2 regions of the Vibrio sp. 10N.261.46.E11 genome follow, and region 2 is predicted to be linked to the other one. Evidence: riboswitches for the same ligand, from Rfam matches in the RefSeq annotation. Region 2 holds a riboswitch; the other holds the start of a gene.
What was found. A riboswitch is a leader RNA that binds a small molecule or an ion and turns the genes downstream of it on or off. The one in region 2 is predicted to bind cobalamin.
Positions count from the first base shown of each region.

Region 1 (4,214 bases), on a different contig from region 2:
GACTGGTTAGGCTTAAACACCCATCTTCGGGTACTCCGACTACCGTGATAGCCGATTGATAGCAATCGATAAGCTGAGAGTGAGTACTTACATTATTCATTTACTGACTCAGCAAGTAGGGCGTGAATAGTCGATACCACTAACGGGCTGCCACCTTTACGGCCTAGGCTGGCAATGTAAGGCACTGTGTTTTGTTCAGTTAATGCTTGCTTCGATTCATCTGCTTTTACAAAGCCAACAGGAATGCCAATGATCAATGCTGGTTTGGCTTCACCTGCCTCTATCATGCGCAATAGCTCAAGTAATGCGGTAGGCGCATTGCCTACACCTATGATAGAGCCGTCGAGTAGGCCGTTATCGCGGGCATAACGCATTGAGTGAATAGCACGTGTTTCTCCTGTCTCTTTGGCCGTGCTAATGACGTCTGGATGACTAATGAAGCACTGTGCTTTATTGCCGTAAGCGTTGAGGCGAGTTTGGTTTAAACCTGTCACGATCATGCTGACATCGGTAATGATGTTGGCACCGTTTTTTAAAGCGGTAATGGCAGACTCAATCGCGTTGTCGCTGAATTGATATAATTTAGCGTATTCAAAGTCACCCGTAGTATGAATGGCACGACGAACCACATTCCATTCACCTTGATTGAAGTTATGTCCCCCATGGAGAGTTTCTATTTCTTCATCGATGATAGAGAAAGAGTCACTTTCAATTTGACGGCCTTGCTTGGTCATTTGACGCATATCGTTAGTCATGGAGTTTTCCTTGTTCATGCTTATTCATCATGAAAGTGAGTGTTGGTATCACTTCCTTTTGAGCAGAGATGTTCTGCTAATAGATCGCCGTTGAAATCGATCAATTTGAATTCAATGCTGACGTGATGTTTGACATACACAGCAGCGTGCTCTGCAGCTTGTTTGCAGAGCAAGGTAAGAAAGTCGTAATTGGGAATCTCTTTGCCCGATTGGGCTTCTTTCCATGTGTCGAGTACGTGGCGGCCTGTGTTGGCTTGGCTAACCGCTTCGGAAAATTCACTCGGCGCGCCCGATTGAGTGGCGAGGTCGGCCAGCAATGAAAAGTCGATAGCTTTACCGGATACGTGAGTCATCATGTGCCCAGCGACCATCTTGCCGAGTTTGCCTATCATGGCGACGACGGTGATTTTGCTTACTTGATAACGTTTTGCTGCGCGCAGTCCGACCCCAACAAAATCACCCGCTTGGATAAAACACATCGAGTCATAACTTGGTAGCATGGCCATCGCTGATTTTTCGGTTCGAGATCCTGTCGTGAGAACCAAGTGGTTTTGGCCATTTTGTTTCGCTATTTGTACCGATTGACGCACAGATGCTGAAAACGCTGAAGTGGAGTAGGGTTTTACCGTTCCGCGTGTCCCGAGAATGGAAATACCACCGATTAAACCGAGTCTTGGCCCAATGGTTTCCTTGGCTCGCTCTTCTCCATCAGGGACGCAAATTTCCAGTAATATACCGACGTGTTTTTTCTGTTGACTGGTAGCTTGGTTCCATTCCAAAGTCACCATATCGAGAATGTTTTTTCGAGGAACGGGATTAATCGCCGCCTGACCGACGGGAAGTTCTAATCCGGGTAGAGTCACACGAGCTACGCCAACACCCCCATCGATGTGAAAACCGGGCTCTGAATGCCAACGGGCAATACTCTGAATATGGGCTTCGTGGGTACAATCAGGATCGTCCCCTGCATCTTTAACAATGCTGGCGGTCACCGCATCGTTGGATGTTTGGATAAACGCGACCTTAAACGTAGCGGGCTCACCATTAGGTAGAGTGATGGAGATATAGTCAGGCTTTTGTCCGGTTAATAGTGTTTGAACTGCCGCTCTGCTTGCTGCAGCTGCGCACGCTCCGGTGGTAAACCCACTGCGGAGATCGGACTTATTTTTGGATCGTTTAACTTTTGTGACCACAGTATTCTTCATCTACGTTTTAGGTATTGACGAATACAGAGCGTTCCCTTGTTAGACAAGGTATGGATGGTGTTGAGTTTTCCCGCTCGATATTCATATGTGTCCAGGTATTCTGACTTACGATGTTGAGGTTCTCATTGCGCTTTACTCCTTCCCAAGTCGTGTGACTCAGTGGCTTGTAAAGGGCTCATCGCTTACAGCTGCGGGTACAGTTCAGGAGTTACACCTGATTCCCTGATATGACGTTATACTTCGATATCTATCCTGAGGATTTCTCCGTTGTTTGGTGTTTCTATTATTTGCTTTGGTGTCCCTAAACTGGCTAATGTTTTTATCCAGTCACCATGTCCGAGCAGCAAAATAGGGTTCTCATTGTTGTGGTGACGAGAAACTCGTTGGATCCACTGAATCGCCATTGTTCTTCGTTGCTGTTCTGAATCGAACTCACTGAGCTCCATTTGAGAAATGACGGGCACTTTCAGGTAGCGTGCGATGGTTTTAGCACTGGAAATAGCACGGCCTAATTGACTGGTGTAAATAGCATTGAGAGTCAATGATTTTTGAGTTGCAAGATAACGACCGACGTTATGCATCTGTCGTTTGCCTTTCATTGTCAGAGGGCTATCCTGTTGATTCTGTGCTTTGCCTATTCGATTCCATTCGGTTTCGCCATGACGAATCGCAATGATGGTGAAGCGTTCAGCTTTCATTACTTTTCTCCATCAAAATGGAAACAATGAATAGTGCGCCAAACGCGGTGGTGACAACACCAAGAGGCAGTTCTTGAGGAGCAACCAAGGTTCTCGCCAAAATATCACTTAATAGCATAAGCAAAGCCCCAATCAGCCCTGAAGTGATGAGTAACTTTTTGTGCAATGGGCCGATGATTTTCTTCGCGATATGAGGAACCATCAAGCCAATAAATCCGACAACTCCGATGATAGAAACAAAACATGCAGTTGCAAAAGCGCAGACAATAAAGACACCGCTTTGCAGGCGTTTTGTGTCTACGCCCATGGTTTGTGCTACGTCGTCTCCGGCAAGTAAACAATCTAACTGGCGATGTTTTAATATACCTAGGACTATCAAGGCGATAAGTCCAGCAAGCACAATTAGCATATTGTCCCAGCGTGCGTTTCCTAGGCCTCCTAGCGACCAAAATAGGATCGAATGGGCTGCTCGTTGATCGCCGTGGAAGACTAAAAAATTGGTCAAAGCTGTAAATAAGAATGAGATAGCCAGCCCGGCTAAAACAATTTGAGAAGACGCTTGCCCATCTACTTTTCTGACTAGAAATAGCACAGCCGAAGCCGAGATGATTCCACCGATAAAAGCGGCGAGTGGAAGCGTCCAAATACCGATAGCGCTGCCAATTACGGTGATTACAAAGACTGCGCCCGTTGCGGCACCAGATGACAATCCAAAAATGAAGGGGTCGGCCAGATCATTTTTTGTCACGGTTTGTAATAACGCCCCAACAATACCTAACCCAGCACCGCAAATAATCGCGATGATTGTTCTTGGTAAGCGTAGGTGCAGTACCACTTGATCTATCGGAGAGTCGATCTGTTGATTCATCGCCGCTGAAAAAATCGTAACGACTTGTGCAAAAGATAGCTGAACGCTGCCTAAACTTAGAGAAAACATCGCTAAGAGGGCAAAAAAAGCACTGAATACACAGGTGTTCAGTACGGTTCGGTTTAGGTTAGTGCTAAGACTTGTCATGGATTTCTTGGATGCGCTGTGCCAGTTTTTCAATTGCAGCTATGTTTGCTGGGCCAGGAGTAATTTCCTCATAACGCAGAGGAAGGTATTGGGTCGTCTTTACCGCTGTGGTCAGCTTCATCGCTGGGTGCTGCTCCAAAAAGGCTTGCATGCCTTTAGCGCCTGTCCCATTTTGATAATCGAGAAGAATAATGACATCAGGGTTATGCATCGCAACTGACTCCCATGATGTGGTTCCCCAACTGATATCAAGATCCTTCATGACGTTATCGCCCCCCGCCGCTTTTATCATGGCGCTCACTGTCGCGTACTTTCCTGCGGTGAAGGGTTTATCTTCGCCTGAATCATACAGAAAGACTTTAAGTGGAGTTTGATTCTTGGTTTGCTGTTGAATCTGTACTAATTGCTCTTTCCACTTGGAGATAAGTGCTTGAGCTCTGTCTTGCTGACCGAATAAAGTCGCAAGGCGTGTCACGTCATCGAACATCTGTTCCATGTTCGCTGGCTGCTTATCTTTACGGATATGGCTGCAACTCTCATT
Region 1 covers NZ_JBFRQW010000033.1:46,774-50,987, forward strand. The annotation lists gene cbiE (precorrin-6y C5,15-methyltransferase (decarboxylating) subunit CbiE) at 1-100, opposite strand, end outside; gene AB4407_RS11360 (precorrin-8X methylmutase) at 93-755, opposite strand; gene AB4407_RS11365 (cobalt-precorrin-5B (C(1))-methyltransferase) at 776-1,948, opposite strand; cobalamin riboswitch at 2,037-2,230, opposite strand; gene AB4407_RS11370 (phosphoglycerate mutase family protein) at 2,194-2,658, opposite strand; gene AB4407_RS11375 (FecCD family ABC transporter permease) at 2,648-3,673, opposite strand; gene AB4407_RS11380 (ABC transporter substrate-binding protein) at 3,660-4,214, opposite strand, start outside.
Region 1: it holds a riboswitch for cobalamin, as region 2 does, so the genes downstream of both, AB4407_RS11365 (cobalt-precorrin-5B (C(1))-methyltransferase) here and AB4407_RS19570 (TonB-dependent receptor domain-containing protein) in region 2, are expected to answer to the same signal.

Region 2 (4,214 bases):
CCTGTGATAAGTTCCGTTGCAATGATACCCCTTCACTTAGTTTTCGCCAATCATCACTCTACATAATGCAAGCTCGGTAGCGTTGATGCACAAAGCGCTCACCCTGCTCTACATTTTCCATCTCTATCTTAAGCTTTCCTTTAAAGCATGGCGCTGACGTGACTAAAGTATGGAACTCACCATCTTCGCCGCAAGGGTCGACGTGGCTCGGTAAACTGCCGATTAGCTCCAACGTGTATTCTTCCCCGCAATAACTCATGTCTAATGCATCGCTATCGACCGTGACGAGAAAGGTTTCGATTCCTCTCTCTATTATTTCACTCGCAAGTGCCTGACTACTCTCTCCCATTAGGGGAAACACACACTCCCAACCAGCTGGCTCTATATAACTTCTTCGGTAATCGGCAATGCCATTACAGAACATATCTCCAAACGCGACCGCATCGATTGATAAGCCAGAACTTTTAAGTGCCGAGACGATCGTACTTTGGTAAACCTCATTACTTGGGAAGACTTCCGGTAGCTCAATCATGATTAATGGTAAACCGACCAATCGAGCTTGCATTGCAACTACCTCAATAGGAGTTACCTGGAAAGGAACTTCATCTCCAACATACGTCGTATACAGAGCAACAACTTCATACTCGGTGCTTTCAAGTAGGCGCTCTAACGTTAACGTAGAGTCTTTACCTGACGACCAACTTATGACGACTTTCTTTTTCATTGATATATCCAATAAGAAAAAACCGCCCGAAGGCGGTTTGCATACCAGTTAGAACTGGTATGAAGCATTTAGGTAGTATGCTTGATCTTGCGTTTCATACTTATCCACCGTTTGGTATTGAGTATTAAACAAGTTTTCAACTTTAGCTCGTAGTTTCCATTGTTCGGTCAACTGGTAAGCTAGTGTAAAGTTCACGAGGCTATACGGTTCAAGTTCCACCGTATTTTTTGCATCGTCATAGCGTTTACCTTGATACTGATAGCTCAAATCACCACGCCAGTCATTGTGTTCATAGCTGACCAACCATTTCGCTGCAAAGTTTGCTCTACGAGACAGCTCTTTATCTTGAATGTCTTCTGGTTGACCATAACCAGCAACATTGATTTTGTTGTTATGGTCTAGGAAGTCTAGCGACACTGAGTGTGAAATCACGCCAGTCTCAAACTGCGAGCTTACTTCAATACCACGTATTGTCGCATCAGAATTCTTTAAAGCTTCACCTTTTGACTGATAACTTACCAAATTAGTAATTTTGTTTGAATAACCTACAACGCGTATATCTGATACGTCAGAGAAGAACTCAAATCCAGCCTCAAAACTCAAAGACTCTTCTGGTTTCAAGTCACTCTTACCATAGCCAGGCCAGAATAAGTCATTGTATGTCGGAGCTCGAAAGGCAGTACCACCAGACGCAATCAAACGCCAATTCTGATTAACAAGATAACCAGTTCCTAGCTGCCATGTCGACTTTCCGCCATAGACTTCGTTGTCATCATGACGAACACTTGCTTCAATTTGCAGACCTGAATTGTCATAGAAAGCCGAAGCGAATACTGCATTATTCTTACGACTAGTACCGTCATATTTCTGGTAACTATTGCTGCTCCAAATTTTGGAATCAGCCACGGTGTCTTTAGTTAGGTCAACGCCTGCATTAAGTACAAAGATCTCAGATAACTGATAAGAGTTCAGCCAGTTAAGAGCATGGCGATCAGTGATTAAGTGGCTACCCGGAACTTGACCGCCTTTATTGTTACTATCGTCGCGGTTAGTTGATACAGACAAAGATGAACGATACTTCTCACCATTATATGCAACAAGCGCTGCGTAGTTGAAAAGAATAGATTCTTGCTCATCAGCTGATAGCTTACCTGTTGAAAAGTCCTTATAACTTTCATATTCAGTCACGCCTTTATGATAGAAGCCCATCACTTTGGCAGACCACTCAGGTGAAAAGTTTGTCCCAACCTCAAGCGTTAAGTCTTGACGGCTATAGCCATCTTCATCAGGTTGAGCCGGGCCAGTGCCTACGACATCAAAACCATCTGACGCTTCAGTGTTTACAGACATATTGATCCAAGAGTTCTGACCAACTTTAGAGCTCACACCAGCTGCGCCTTGGCGATAGTTATCAGTACCAGCACCAACTTGAACAGTACCAGAGTCAACATCAGCCCCTGATGAAGTAATAATGTTAATTACACCACCTATTGCATCAGCACCATATACCGCAGCACGAGCACCTTTTACTAACTCGATACGTTCAACGCCGCTTAGAGGAATAGCTGAGAAGTTCGCACTACCAGTTGTCGCACTACCAATTCTCACCCCGTTATAGAGGACAATGCTTTGATTCGATGAGGTACCGCGAACAAAGACTGAACTGTTTTGTCCACGTCCGCCATTTTGCGTTACTTGCACACCAGGTAATAATGCTAAAGCTTCCGTTAGAGATTTGATTTGCAGGTTATCAATTTGCTCTTTAGTCACAATATCGACAGTTGCTGTAACTTGACCCACAGACTGCTCAAAACGGTTAGCCGTAACGACCATGGTTTCGTCAGCAGATGCTTCTTGTGCGTGTAAATTGGAGATAGGTGAAAGCAGCGATGCTACCGCAACCGCTAAAAGGGATTTGTTCATGTTGTGATCCTAAATCGCGTAAAGTCCTACCAAACCACATTTTATGGTTTGGCCGCTGGCAGGTATTCGGACTTAAGAGCACAACCTTATGGTTACCTAATATTCGACTTCCCACAAAATGCTATTTGCAGTGTCTATGAATACTCGTTCTCTTTTACCGCTGCGCGTCAGTTCTGGATTTTCACCAGATTCCCTCTTCAGCCATCTATACATCCACATGGCACCAGCTTGCCGGAAATAGTATTGACCTATGAATCATTTGTCTAGTCTAAGATAGTTATAAGCTATAGTTTTCATCGTCTATTTAGACTGAATGGCCCTCAACACTGGACAAGCGCCTGTGATTGAATAAAATCTGCGCTCTTGATTTAAAAGCACGACAGCAAAAGGCATAACAATGGCGAATTTAGAAGTAAACCCGCAACGCTACCAAGAACAACTGGCAGAAAAGACTGAGCGTCTTACTGAAATGTTCTCAGAATATAATGTGCCTGAGCTGGAAGTGTATGAATCTCCAGAACAACACTACCGCATGCGTGCAGAGTTCCGCGTGTGGCATGAAGGTGACGATATGTATTACGTCATGTTCAATCAAGAAACTAAAGAAAAATACCGCGTAGACCAGTTCCCTGCGGCTAGCCGCCTGATCAACGACCTAATGCCTCTATTAACAGATGCAATGAAGGACAACCACTCTCTGCGCCACAAACTATTCCAAGTAGACTTCCTTTCGACTTTAAGCGGCGAGATTTTGGTGTCACTGCTTTACCACCGCCAATTAGGTGAGCAGTGGATTCAAGACGCTAAAGCGCTAAAACAACAATTGAACGATGAAGGTTTTAACCTAAATCTGATTGGCCGTGCGCGTAAAATGAAAATCGTACTGGATCGCGACTACGTCATTGAAAAGCTAGATGTGAATGGTGATAGCTACATCTACCAGCAAGTTGAGAACAGCTTTACTCAACCAAACGGCAAAGTAGCAGAGAAAATGTTGGAATGGGCTGTCGACTGCACTCAAGACAGCAAAGGCGACTTACTTGAACTTTACTGTGGTAACGGTAACTTCTCACTAGCACTGGCACAGAACTTCGAACGTGTACTGGCAACAGAACTGGCGAAGCCGTCAGTAGAATCTGCGCAATACAACATCGCAGCCAACAAGATTGAAAATGTGCAGATCATCCGCATGTCTGCGGAAGATTTTACCGTAGCAATGGAAGGCAAGCGTGAATTCCGTCGTCTACAGCAAGCGAACATCGATCTTAAGAGCTACAATTGCAACACTATCTTTGTTGATCCACCGCGTTCAGGTATGGATGTTGATACTTGTAAGATGGTTCAAGGCTACGAGCGCATCATGTACATCTCTTGTAACCCTGAGACATTGAAAGAGAACCTAGACATTCTAAGCGAAACACACGATATCACTCGTTTTGCTCTATTTGACCAGTTCCCTTACACCCACCATATGGAAGCAGGTGTGTTCCTAGAGCGTAAAGCGTAAACCTCGCTCTCTAAGTCGAAGCTAAGCAGCAGATACAAAAAAACGAGCCAATTGGCTTAA
Region 2 covers NZ_JBFRQW010000075.1:1,844-6,057, forward strand. The annotation lists gene AB4407_RS19565 (ATPase) at 59-724, opposite strand; gene AB4407_RS19570 (TonB-dependent receptor domain-containing protein) at 773-2,647, opposite strand; cobalamin riboswitch at 2,687-2,890, opposite strand; gene trmA (tRNA (uridine(54)-C5)-methyltransferase TrmA) at 3,045-4,154, shown strand.